3 regions of the Priestia sp. JSM ZJ58 genome follow, and region 2 is predicted to be linked to each of the others. Evidence: predicted binding sites of a transcription regulator. Region 2 holds the regulator's gene; each other region holds the start of a gene.
The links. Region 2 encodes LexA, which represses DNA repair genes until DNA is damaged. Its sites were predicted from a motif close to CGAACATATGTTCG; they were not measured.
Positions count from the first base shown of each region.

Region 1: a site for LexA is predicted at 2,626-2,639, ahead of ACH6EI_RS24685 (Y-family DNA polymerase). Genes of this name have one in related genera too.
Region 3: a site for LexA is predicted at 2,080-2,093, ahead of recA (recombinase RecA). Genes of this name have one in related genera too.

Region 1 covers NZ_JBISEM010000004.1:128,557-132,851, reverse strand. Annotated here, with positions in the region: gene ACH6EI_RS24705 (hypothetical protein) at 1-418, shown strand, start outside; gene ACH6EI_RS24700 (ABC transporter ATP-binding protein) at 435-1,067, shown strand; gene ACH6EI_RS24695 (hypothetical protein) at 1,322-1,891, opposite strand; gene ACH6EI_RS24690 (hypothetical protein) at 1,927-2,469, opposite strand; gene ACH6EI_RS24685 (Y-family DNA polymerase) at 2,686-3,951, shown strand; gene ACH6EI_RS24680 (YolD-like family protein) at 3,965-4,295, shown strand, end outside.
Region 2 covers NZ_JBISEM010000001.1:803,226-807,520, reverse strand. Annotated here, with positions in the region: gene ACH6EI_RS04100 (DUF896 domain-containing protein) at 1-140, opposite strand, end outside; gene ACH6EI_RS04095 (YneB family resolvase-like protein) at 210-878, opposite strand; gene yneA (cell division suppressor protein YneA) at 932-1,261, opposite strand; gene lexA (transcriptional repressor LexA) at 1,408-2,025, shown strand; gene ACH6EI_RS04080 (magnesium transporter CorA family protein) at 2,235-3,680, shown strand; gene ACH6EI_RS04075 (hypothetical protein) at 3,748-3,948, opposite strand; gene ACH6EI_RS04070 (ArnT family glycosyltransferase) at 4,231-4,295, shown strand, end outside.
Region 3 covers NZ_JBISEM010000001.1:3,004,732-3,009,026, reverse strand. Annotated here, with positions in the region: gene ACH6EI_RS15790 (MFS transporter) at 1-673, shown strand, start outside; gene ACH6EI_RS15785 (DUF2269 family protein) at 941-1,375, opposite strand; gene ACH6EI_RS15780 (ASCH domain-containing protein) at 1,394-1,744, opposite strand; gene recA (recombinase RecA) at 2,257-3,294, shown strand; gene ACH6EI_RS15770 (hypothetical protein) at 3,646-4,119, opposite strand.

The DNA.
Region 1 (4,295 bases), on a different contig from region 2:
AAGAATATTAATAAAAATTGCCTTTTGGTTAATCTGTTTAACAATATTCTCCTTTACTTTAGGAGCAGTTTCGGGAATGCAATTCAAATTTCATGCTACAATCTTAGACTTGAATACATTAATTATTTTTTATCAATTTTTCATTAATGGTTTCTTACAAATTGTGCTATATATATTATTAATTTTTATATTCTCATGGGCACAAAGGGGTTCAATACAAGGGTTAATATTAGTTAGTATTTTCATGATTTTAATGTTACCAGGATTTAACCCCTTGGGAATACTTCCTGTGGGGTTAAATAGTCTAGTTTATACAGTAGATTTTTCTCCATTTCATATAACTGTAATCTTATTAATTGCTAACTTAGTTGTATATTTCGCAATGAAATATATCTTTACAAAAAATTTAAAAATTTAACGGAGGAGTTATTAAAATGTCTATTATATCAATAAATAACGCCACTAAAAGTTTTAAAAAAAACACTCTTCTAGAAAATATCAATTTAGATATTGAAAAAGGAAAAATTTACGGGATTATAGGTCCAAACGGTTCAGGTAAATCTGTTTTATTTAAAATGATTTGCGGATTTATGTTTCCAGATAGAGGAGATATATTTATAAATGGTGAAAAAATTGGTAAAAAAAAGAGGTTTCCAGATAACTTTGGAGTGATTATAGAACGCCCTGGTTATATTGCGAATAAGACCGGATTTCAAAATTTAAAGGAGTTATCCTTAATAAGAGGTAAAATTAATGATGCACAGATTATCAAAACAATGGAATTAGTTGGATTGGATCCAGATTCTGATCAGAAAGTGAAAAATTTCTCTTTAGGAATGAAACAGAAATTAGCTATTTGTCAAGCAATTATGGAAGAACAACAAGTATTAATATTAGATGAACCATTTAATGCTTTAGACATTGATAGTGTAAAAAAAATAAGAGATCTGCTGCTTAAGTTTAAAGATGAAGGACGCACAATACTATTAACGAGTCATAATCAAGAGGACATTAACATTTGCGATATGGTCTATCGAATTAATGGTCATACCTTAGAAAGCGTATAACGGGGAAGTTACTGATAATCGCTTCATTATTTTAATAAAGAAAACCAAGAAAATAAATGTTCGATTTTAGATGCTTCTTTTATATTAAGACCTGAAATAAAACAAGCATATTCTAATTAAAATGAACAATGACTGGTTAGTATTGAACCTTACTTAGAATTAAACTTATGGTAACTAAAGTAGAAAAGAAAAATCCTGTATCTTCTTAGATACAGGATTTTTCTCAACTCTATTATTTGAGTAGAACTAGGTACTCACCTTAAATTTAAGGTTATTTCCTTATTTAGATATGGAGATGTAAAAGTTACTGTTTGTTCATTTAACCATTGTGCATCATGAGCTCCTAAAACATTTAAATCACTCATATCCGTATTTCGTGTCATGACATGAAGAGATTCGTGATTTAGTCGTTTTTTTACCAAAGGGAATCCAGTTTGTCTATAAAAGTCATAGTAATGGTTAGTTTCACCAAGACTCCAATTAGAATAGCCAATAATAAGTTTTTGTGTAGAATTAGGTGAACTAAGATAGTAATAGTCAACTTTATTATTATAAAAGAATATAAACCACCCAAGGATTGCTATAGGTACAATAAAGAATGGCCCAATTACACCCCAGAAGACTTTAGACTCCTTTGTTTTGCTAACAGTTATAAGGACTATGTATAGATAGATAAAGTGCAGGACAAAAATCAAAAGATATATTGAAACCCTTAAAGAGAAAACGTATAGGCTCTTTAATGCTAAAAGATAAAAAAGTATGTCCATAGCAAGAAGGATGATAGCTGACATTTTCAATATACTCTTATTACTTTTATATTTCATTTACTATAAATCCTCCTCCTTTTAATCTAGAAATGTTAAATATCGCTACTATTAATATCAAGTGAATAGCAACGAGGTATATAATTTTGGACTTTTCTAGGCGAGTTAAATAGATCACTCTTACTGAATATCGTAAATCCAACCTCTTCCACCTCTATAAATGTATTGACTTTATATATATCGACATTTTTAAATTCTATGGGCCTATTCCATTGTCTCGAAGGAATTAAATCCTGTTCTGCAAGACCTTCCCCGTGAAAAATGAATACACCCAGTCCATTATTAACTAATACCTCTGTTAACCCACTAACAAGATTCAATTTTTCTACAGAGTCAACTTTGATAATAGCACCATCCGATGAAAACTCAAAAAAAGGAACATTATTTTCAATTAAAGTCTCTTTTTCATATCCCAATATCATTGACTCTAAAACAAAGAAAACTGGTAAACGGAACATTTTTTGAATTAAGGAAGTAATCAGATCATGCCTGATCTCACTGATCCCTACAGTAATAGATACAAAAATATCCTGTGGAAAGTCAAAGCTATCAATTATACTTTGGTCTGAATATTGCACATAATATTCTTTTTTCAGCTTCTAGCCTCCTTTAGTATTTAATCTTTTTGAACTCTTACTATTGCGTTATACCGCCATTGACCCTTTTAATGTACCAATAAACTCTTCATAAGTGATAGCAATAATCGGGAAAACTGTAGAATTTTTATTGATTAAAGAACATTTGTTCGTATATAATAGATAGAACAAATGTTCTTTTTTTAAGGAGTTCTTTTAATGGATGATGGGCAGCTACCAAACAGAGTGATTATTTGTATAGACATGAAATCGTTTTTTGCCTCGGTTTCCTCTGTCATACGGGGGTTAAATCCATTGAAAACAAGGCTTGCGGTGGTGGGAGATATCAAAAGATCAGGATCGGTTGTGCTAGCTGCCACACCTTTATTAAAAAAGGAAGGGATCAAAACAGGAAGTCGTCTTTTCGACATTCCTAAAAAGAAAGATATCCATGTGGTGAATCCATCTATGGAGAGATATATTAAGGCTTCGAACTATATTTCGAGTTTGGTGTTACAGTATGTGGCTCCTGAAGACTTTCATGCCTATAGCATTGATGAGTTGTTTATTGATGCGACAGCTTCGTTGCATTTATTCGCTCAAACACCAGAAGAACTGGCCCATAAAATCATCAACGAGATTTATCGCAAGACACGGCTGACAGCTACTGCAGGTATCGGTCCGAATCTCTTACTGGCGAAGGTGAGCTTAGATCATGAAGCCAAGAATAGCCCAACAGGAGTTGCCTATTGGCGATATAAGGATATTCCCTTTAAGTTGTGGTCCATTCATCCGATGAAGGATTTCTGGGGGATATCGTCTGCTACGGAAAGGCGCTTAAATCGTTTGGGCATTCACTCCATAAAGGAACTCGCTCTTTCTTCAAAAGAGATGTTACAAAAGGAATTTGGCATACTAGGCGAAGAGTTGCACCAACATGCGAATGGCATTGATTACAGTCGCATTTCTGATGTATATATTCCTAGTTCTCGTTCCTTTGGAAAGAGTCAAATTCTATTCCGTGATTATACAAACCGAAAACAAGTGGAGTTATTGCTGTTGGAACTATTGGATGACGTGTGTTTTCGCTTACGGATGCATCAGGTAGTCGCACAAACCATCCATTTATCGATTGGCTACAGCAAGCAAACAAGTGGAGGCTTCTCCAGACAAAAGAAAATGGGGAGAGCTTCGAACTTAAGCCAGGATATCTTTCCTTATTGTTTAACCATTTTACATATCTATGATAATGGCATGCCGATTCGCTCCATCGGTATTTCCTTATCAAACACTAGCATTCAAGAAGAAGAGCAAATGAGCTTATTTGAGGATATTGATCAGCGCGAAAGAGCCCATGCTCTTGCCAAAACGATTGATGACATTCGGCTGCGTTATGGCAAGAATAGTGTACTACGTGCGTCTAGTCACCTTCCTCATTCAACAGCTCGTTATCGAAACGGCCTTATAGGTGGCCATAAAGCTTAAGGAGGAAAAAGAGATGGAATCTAGAGGAATGAAAAAATGGCGTCCATTCGCCACTATGCCCGAGCAATACATAGGATTAAAGGAAGTTATAAACAAGCAATTAGAGGTAAATCAACCTGTTTTAACAGAAGAGCAAATGGAACAGATGAATTTCACCTTAATTGAAGCCTTACATACAAATAAACAAGTGTACCTTACTTATTATAAGAGAGGCCAATGCATAACAGGGACAGGATACATTCAGTTTGTTGATTCCCTTGGGGACGTATTTATTTTTATTGATGAGGTGTTTGAGTTAAAGAACAAAATGAGATTAAGCGAGCTCGTCGATGTTCGCTTGGCTT
Region 2 (4,295 bases):
TTTGTCATAGATTGTCGGAAAACTTTTAAATATTCCTGACGTAGCTCTTGCTGTTCTTTCGCTTCAGATTCTGTCAGACCTTCAGCCTTTGCCTTTTTTGAAAGAGCATTAATACGAGCAAGTTTATCTTTTGATAGCATATAAAACCTATCTCCTTATAATCAATAATTAAAATTACCGAACCGTTCCGGCAACATGTAGTCATCTTACTAAATCTCTTTCGTTTTATCAAGAGATTGAGCACTCTCTTGATACTCTTGATAGCGACGATGTACCGTTGCTTTTGAAATATTATAACCAAAACCTTTTAGCGTAACTGAAATTTCAGCAAAGGTTAAGCCGTTATGACGAAGGCGGACAATTTCTTCAATCGGCGCTTCTTTTTTTTCTCTTCCTGAGTTAACTCCTTGATTTTTTAAATTTTGCTGCGGACGATAACCGTTTTCTACGGCTCTTTTCATTCCTCTTTTAATTTTAGCGTTATGTAATTTCCGCTGATGCTCTTCCACTAAGCTAATAATATCTAACACCATCGAATCAGATTCTGAAAGCTGAAGCTGACCTTGATGACTAATCGTATAGATCGTAGCATTTTCTTTATGAAAAGCATGAAGAAGCGCAATTCGGGCATTTCCTCTGCCTAATCGCGTTTCGTCTTGAATGAGCAGCACAGATATTTTTTCTTCTTTCATTGTATGAAGAACATCCAATATACCCTCTCTGTCTACGTCATATCCGCTTGCTTTTTCCATTACGACTTTTTTTACGTTTAGATGGTGAAGATCAGCAAGCTTTTTTAATTCTTCTTGCTGGCGCTGTAAAGATGTTTCTTGGGTTTTTTTATCCGTACTTACACGGCAATAAATAATGGCGTCCACTTTTATCACGACCTTTTCGGCTTCTAACAATATTCAGGAACGGCCGTTACACACTACTGTTCAATTGCCACTTGATTATGTAACTCTTTTTTTAAAACAGGAATATATAATTTATCTCCAGGAGATAAAGACTGGGCAGTGTCTGAGTTTAGATCATTGACGTCTTCAACCCATTTGACAAATTCATTGGTGGTCAAATGATGGTGATTATGATACTTGTTGGACAAGTCCCAAAGCGTATCTCCTTTTGTAATAGTAACCGTTGAATATTTGTCTAAATCTACTTTATCCGCTCCTAAAACCAGCGTCAATACATATGTAAGTGCAGCGATAACTGCAAAAAAAATAGCGTAATGTTTCATAGAATGTAAGAATTGGTGCATATTATGATCCCCCTATCAGAATATATGTTCTTATTTTATTGAGAACATTTGTTTCTGTCAATGGAATTCTTCGAACTTATGTTTGTATATTGACACATCACGTGGTATAATTCACCTAAAGAATAGCTAAAATCGAGGTGAAAAATATGAAGCTATCAAAACGTCAACAAGACATACTAGATTTTATTAAGCACGAAGTAAAATTAAAAGGTTATCCGCCTTCTGTTCGTGAGATTGGGGAAGCGGTGGGATTAGCCTCTAGCTCCACTGTACACGGGCATTTAGCTCGTTTAGAAAGTAAAGGGTTAATTCGCAGAGATCCAACAAAACCAAGAGCAATCGAAGTTCTTCAACTAGACGAAGTAAACATCCCTAAAAGCAATGTCATTAATGTTCCTGTTATCGGTAAAGTAACAGCGGGTCTTCCTATAACAGCCGTTGAAAATGTGGAAGAATATTTCCCTCTTCCAGATAAATTCGTTTCTCCAGATGATCATGTATTTATGCTTGAAATTATGGGAGAAAGTATGATTGAAGCAGGTATTCTAGATGGCGATATGGTAATCGTACGTCAGCAGCAAACTGCTAATAACGGAGATATTGTGGTCGCTATGACCGAGGACAACGAAGCAACGGTAAAACGTTTCTTTAAAGAAGAAAATTTCGTTCGTTTACAGCCTGAAAATTCAACGATGGCGCCTATTATTCTTCGCCACGTAACGATTTTAGGAAAAGTCACTGGTGTATATCGCACGATTCACTAATCACACACTGTATGTAAAACCAACTAATCATGATGTTAGTTGGTTTTTTACGTTTGTTTTCTAAAAAAATTGGCATATTATAAATGATACGTCGAATCATTACAGGCAGGTAGAGCGGTTTTTATAAAGCCTGTTTTACCTTTTACTTTCTGTCTGCATTTTTTCGACTCTCAAAAAAAATACAACCGACTATAAGAAGGATGTAGTTTATGACCAATACACCAAGGAAAACAGAACCATTTCAAACTATTATGCCTACCAAAGCAATGAACATGTTTCTTTTTCCTTTTTCCTTTGATCGAAAAAATAAAGAGCAGCTTGTTCATGCACTAGAAGCAAATATGTTTGAGTTTTTTTCCATTCAAAACAAACATGTAGAAAAAGAATACTACGGAGAACAGTATTACGTATCTCATGATAGCTTGGATCAATATTTTCTTCCTTACATTGAATGTATTCTATTTCCTGATTCGTGCGAAAAAGAAGGCTTGCTTCGATTTTCAAAAAAAATAGACCATACCGTTACGCTACAAACTTCCTCCACCACCGTGTCTAGCAACGTGCTGTCTGTGGATGTTTTTTTATGTCCTTTTGAAATTGGCGTCATGACCATTCGCACTGAGATGAGTCATAATCATTACACCTATGATGACATTTTAGAATTCATGAATCATTTTCGTGTATTAGAACCGAAGCTTGCTGAAGAGCATGGATCCACCATTACCTATGAACATCATCGCTATAGCAAAGTACAGGATTATATTTTTTCACAGCTCGCGCCATTTTTGAACGAACACATCAAAAAAGAAGCGACGCGTGAACAGCACGTCGGGAGTCTTCCTTATTTTATCGATGAACGGATGTTTGTATTAAGTTATGTAACGGTAAATCAAGAGCAAGAGATTAACTCCACAACTTTATTTCGTACTGGGCAGCTAAATAGCTATACGCCTGACGGGAAACCGTTTATCTCTGCACACAACCATGAGTATATTAAAACGTATAATACCAAACACGTGTATTCCAGATGGGCTCCTGAAACCTATTACGTTATAACAGACCATGTGTTTTCGTGTATTTCTAAATCGACAGACTCTAAAACGGATCAGCTTTTGATGAATCATCTATTTGGCCAACATTACTATAATTTATTTTTGCATTTTTTCTATAAAATCGTGTTGCTAAAACTATCCTATGAGTATTCTCAGCTCACGTTTCATAAAAATTCAGAGGGCATCGAGCGACTAATTCGCTCTATTACTGTATTTTCAGGTAAATATTTATTTTTAGAAATTAGCTCTCGCACGGAAGGTCAAGAGTTTTCTGAGCTCTTTAAAAAAATCTTCCACATCAATTCTCTTTATCAAGAAGTCAAAGAAACCCTTGGTACTTTGTATCAAAATCAAGAGAAAATCGCGGCCAAGCGTCACAATTACTTATTATTAATTTTAACGATTTATACCGTTCTTTCCGGTATTTACGGAATGAATTTAGTTATTAGCAAGCTAAAGGGAAACATCAATTGGGATAGTATGAAGCAGTTTTCTATCTTTGAATATATCGCTTTAATAGTAGCTTTATCAGGAATTCTGATCAGCATTAGTCTCGGAGTGAGTTCCCTATGGAATTTATTAAAAGATCGATTTAAAACATAAAAGCTGTTCGCATCAGAAAATACATTATAAAAAAGAAGAGATTGAGACATAACTAAACCAAGCAAGTCTAAAGGGAAACAAATGAAATAAATAAGCTAGCAGGGATTGCTTGTGACATCGCAGTTGATTTCCGTGCAAGACTTCGCTTTCCGCGGGCGGCCGGTGAGCCTCCTCGTCGCTTGCGCTCCTGCGGGGTCTCACCCCTTCCGCTTTTCCCGCAGGAGTCTTCGTCTTGCCCTCCAATCAACTGCTGGAAAGAACTAAACAAATGAAACCTACGTGCACCATAAAAAACGAACCACTAATCAAACATGATGATTAATGGTTCGTTTTTCGCTTCGACTAAAATCCTTTTTTCCCAACCTCTTTTATCTATTACTAAATCACTGCCTACTCCACTGAACCTTTTATTACACGTTGTGCCGCTGTTGTAATTTCAGAACAATCTAACATTATACTCTATAAGAAAAATATATACAAAATAATAAAATATGGTATCATAGGGTAGGAATTTTGTACCTTATCTTTGAAATAATTTGCAGGAGGTAATATGCTTAACTCATTTTTATCCAAAAGCCTGATTCTTTTATGTGTCATGATTCTTACATGGTCTCT
Region 3 (4,295 bases), 2.2 Mb from region 2:
AATAACTAAGAAATATAAAAGCCAAAATCCAGTTAATAGTTCTATAATGAATTCAATAGCTGAAGGAGTTAAATACGTTATAAATACTAAAAAGATTTTGATAGGGACTATTCTCATATTCTTAATCAATGTGGGTTATGGTGCTATGGAAGCTTTATTTATGTTTCATCTAAAGGATAATTTACATTTATCGGCACAGTATATTGGTTTAATATTTTCCCTACAAACCTTAGGGTCATTTGTAGCAATTTATGCTGCAAATAAACTAAATAAATTACCACGGGGAAATATAATTATCTATTGTGGTGTAATAATAGGTTTAGGTCAAACTATCCTTACTTTTTCAAACACTGCAGTTATTTTGTTAATAGTCTGTAGAATTGTAATTGTCGGTTCGGTAACATTATTAGCAATTAATTGGTTTACCCTTAGGCAAGAGATTGTACCATCAGCCTTATTGGGAAGAGTAATTAGTTCAACTCGTATGTTAGCTTTTTTGGCTTTACCAATTAGTGGAATGTTAGCAGGTGTTGCAGCTGAATATATTAGCGTCTCTTTAATTTTTATTTCAGCAGGCATCCTAACGATTGTGGCGTCTTTAATCGGCATTAAGACCTCTCTATTTGAGACCCAACAATCTATAGATCAACCTATTAATAGTAGCAACAAGTAGATAATTACTTGGGTTGACTTGAAACATATTGATATTTAGTGTATTCTTCTATAAGAACTTCATACTTGGAGTTTAAACAATAAGTAAGAACCCCTTTAACATACGGTTAATAGGGGTTTTTAATTTTTAATCCAAATGTGCATCTGATATACAAGCAAAAATCTTTTTTCATACCGAAAATACGAGTTATGTTAAGTAAAACGTACAGTATTTGATGAAAATAATCAGTTTAACTATTTACTCTTAGTGATGACAAATGGATGGGTGTCACCAAAAAGTTGGCTTACCGACCATAAACCAAAGCATAGTCATTAATAGAATGATATAAATCCAAATAGATCGCTCTAGTTTAGTTGCCAGTTCTTTTTTATTTTGTCCTTCCTCCTTGTACTTTCGAAGTGTTGGTGAAAAAGCACGGGCCAGAAAGAACAAGGAGCAAAAAAGGAAAATCAGTGTCATTATAATCCACGGCGTAGTCCACGTCCATGGGCCACACATAACGAGGAGTATCCCTGTGATAACAAGAACATGGCCCGTATGTTTTGCGAGCCTAACAACAGATTGAAATGTGATCAAATAGGCATTCATTTCTTGTTCTCTTGAACTATGTAGTTTTTTAACAATTGGCAAGAGAATAAAAAAAGGACCAATCGATAAAATGACACTAGAAACATGAATATATACTAATATACGGTACAACAAATCCATTTCTTTTACCTATCAATCGTTAACTAATCTGAACTCATGCACCCATACCCTCATTTGCGGAAGCCAAGGCATCCCAGGATGATAAGACAAAATAGATTGTTTATATTCCTCTACTGTAGCATAGCCTTCCTGGCGAGCATTTTCATCTGTTAATTCACCTAGTGATTGAGAATAAACTCGTTCCACTACAAATTTTTGATCTTCTAAAACCATTATCTCTCCTACATCAGCATATCTTCCATTTCGGCGAGTTGCTGTTTTGCTGCCTTTGATTACTTTATTTACATCATCCGGCATTGTTACAAGTCGATCGATTGTACATGTTTTTGGTGGCAATTCATTTTGTGCTTCATGGTTACTCATTAAAAAAACTCCTTTCATTTCTTGTCTCTTATTTAATGTATCACATTTTTAATAACGAATTTCATTTGAATTTATTAGGTGGAAATTTTCTCTAATAAATCTATTATAATTTATCCCTTTTCTTATTCGATAGTCCAAGTACATAACATAATGTATATAAGAGAATGAATTATTCTTTGTTCGTATAATAAGGGTTATTTTATAGATTAAAGTTTCAATAACTGTAAGTATTAAAGGTATAAACCTACTTTTTACAAAAAAGATATTTCTTTGGCTGGCTTGTACAAAACTTTCTCCTTTACAACTAGATGCGTTTATTGTATGATTACACAACAGGAACATTTGTTCGATATTAAGGGTTTAGAGATAAATAAAGGAACAACAGAATAAACCAAGACAGTTAAACACAAAATTTTCTCGCACGGAGCAAAAACATTTGAGCCAATCCTTATTATTTATCCATATACATTGTCGTTTACTGTAAACGTACTAACAATCGGAGGTTTTAAATTATGAATGATAAACAAGCAGCACTAGATATGGCTCTAAAACAAATTGAAAAACAATTCGGTACAGGATCAATTATTAAGATGGGGGAAGGCACACATACAAAAGTTGAGGCATCTAGCTCAGGCTCATTAGCTTTAGATATCGCTCTTGGAATTAATGGTTATCCAAAAGGAAGAATCATGGAAGTGTACGGACCCGAAAGCTCAGGTAAAACAACAGTTTCCTTACATGCGATTGCAGAAGTACAAAAAAATGGAGGTCGAGCTGCCTTTATTGATGCTGAACACGCACTTGATCCAGTTTACGCAAGAAAACTAGGTGTAGATATTGATGAGTTACTGTTATCTCAACCAGATACTGGTGAGCAGGCACTTGAAATTGCTGAAGCATTAGTTAGAAGTGGTGCTGTAGATATTATTGTTGTTGACTCAGTAGCAGCATTAGTTCCTCAAAAAGAAATTGAGGGAGAAATGGGAGATTCTCACGTAGGTCTACAAGCTCGTTTGATGTCTCAAGCCCTTCGTAAACTATCTGGAGCAATTAATAAGTCTAAAACCATTGCTATTTTCATCAATCAAATCAGGGAGAAAGTAGGCGTTATGTTTGGAAATCCTGAAACAACGCCAGGCGGAAGAGCGCTAAAATTCTATTCTTCCGTTCGCCTTGAGGTTCGCCGTGCTGAACAACTTAAACTGGGAAATGACATAGTTGGTAACAAAACAAGAATTAAAGTAGTCAAAAATAAGATGGCACCTCCTTTCCGCATTGCTGAAGTAGATATTATGTATGGAGAAGGTATCTCAAGAGAAGGAGAAATCTTAGATATTGGTTCTGAAGTAGATATTGTTCAAAAGTCTGGATCTTGGTTTTCTTATAATGGGGAACGTTTAGGGCAGGGACGAGAAAACGCTAAGGTTTTCTTAAAAGAAAACCCTGAAATCAGAGAAGAAATTAGAAAAAACATTATTGATTTTAAATATGGTAATACTGACAACGATAATGATATTGATAACGATAGCGATAGTGAAAACGAAAGCTAATAAAAGCTTAAAATGCCTTTCCCGGCAGCTTCAAGCCCATCCATTTCACTGATTTCACTTCATTATTTTGGTCATTTTATGCGATTTATAGTAGGCAGCAGGGAGCTGATATTTTCTTAATTCAAAAGGAGCTTGGCCACAGTAATCGTAAAATAACGGAACGTTATCTAGAAAAGGTTTTGCAGAGAAAACAAAAAATTGGGCTACTGTGGAAGGAACAAGATTTCTAATTGAGATACTGTTGTCTAAAGCGCTATACTAGACTTTTTATTGCAATCTTTTTAAACAGAAAAATTCTTATAGCAAACAAACAGAACCCTATTTAATTAAATAGGGTTCTGTTTAATTAGATCAAGGTCTATGGAAGTTGACCGTTTTCTCATCGTCCCCCGTGCGTTCAAACCAACCTCTAAAGGCCCAGTTATCATAACCTCCATCACCTTCATTAATAAACGTTCCTTCTTCAAATATCCAGACCCCAAACGTGATACCATCATAATCTACGGTATCAAAATATTGTACACCTTGTAACTGGTCGGAATTATAACCTTGACTTAAATTCATTACTATCACATTATACTGCTGACCCGATTCAAAGAAAGCTTTTTCCATCGCTCCCTTAACAAAACCACTTCGATTGTCGGCCGTTTTAGCCGCATCTGCAATCGCTTGTCCTATGGCTACTGGATCAATCGCTACGTCTCCTCCAACTTCTGCAGCTTCTGCGGAGCCAGCAGAACCTCCTAAATTCGGTAGAGCTAATGGCGTCGCTAACATAGCTAAACCTACAGCAGAAGCTACAACAGCTTGTTTCGCTCTTCTCATTTGATCTCCTCCTATTTTAGTTGATTCTTAGAACTAATACCCTTTTTATGAATATTAAAACAAAAATTCCATAATTAAGTATATATAGGGGGGCGAAAAAGTAAAATAAAGGTTTGAAAAAACCTGAAAATAATCTCGATCTATTGAAGATTCAGATAGGTTAAACGTACATTTCA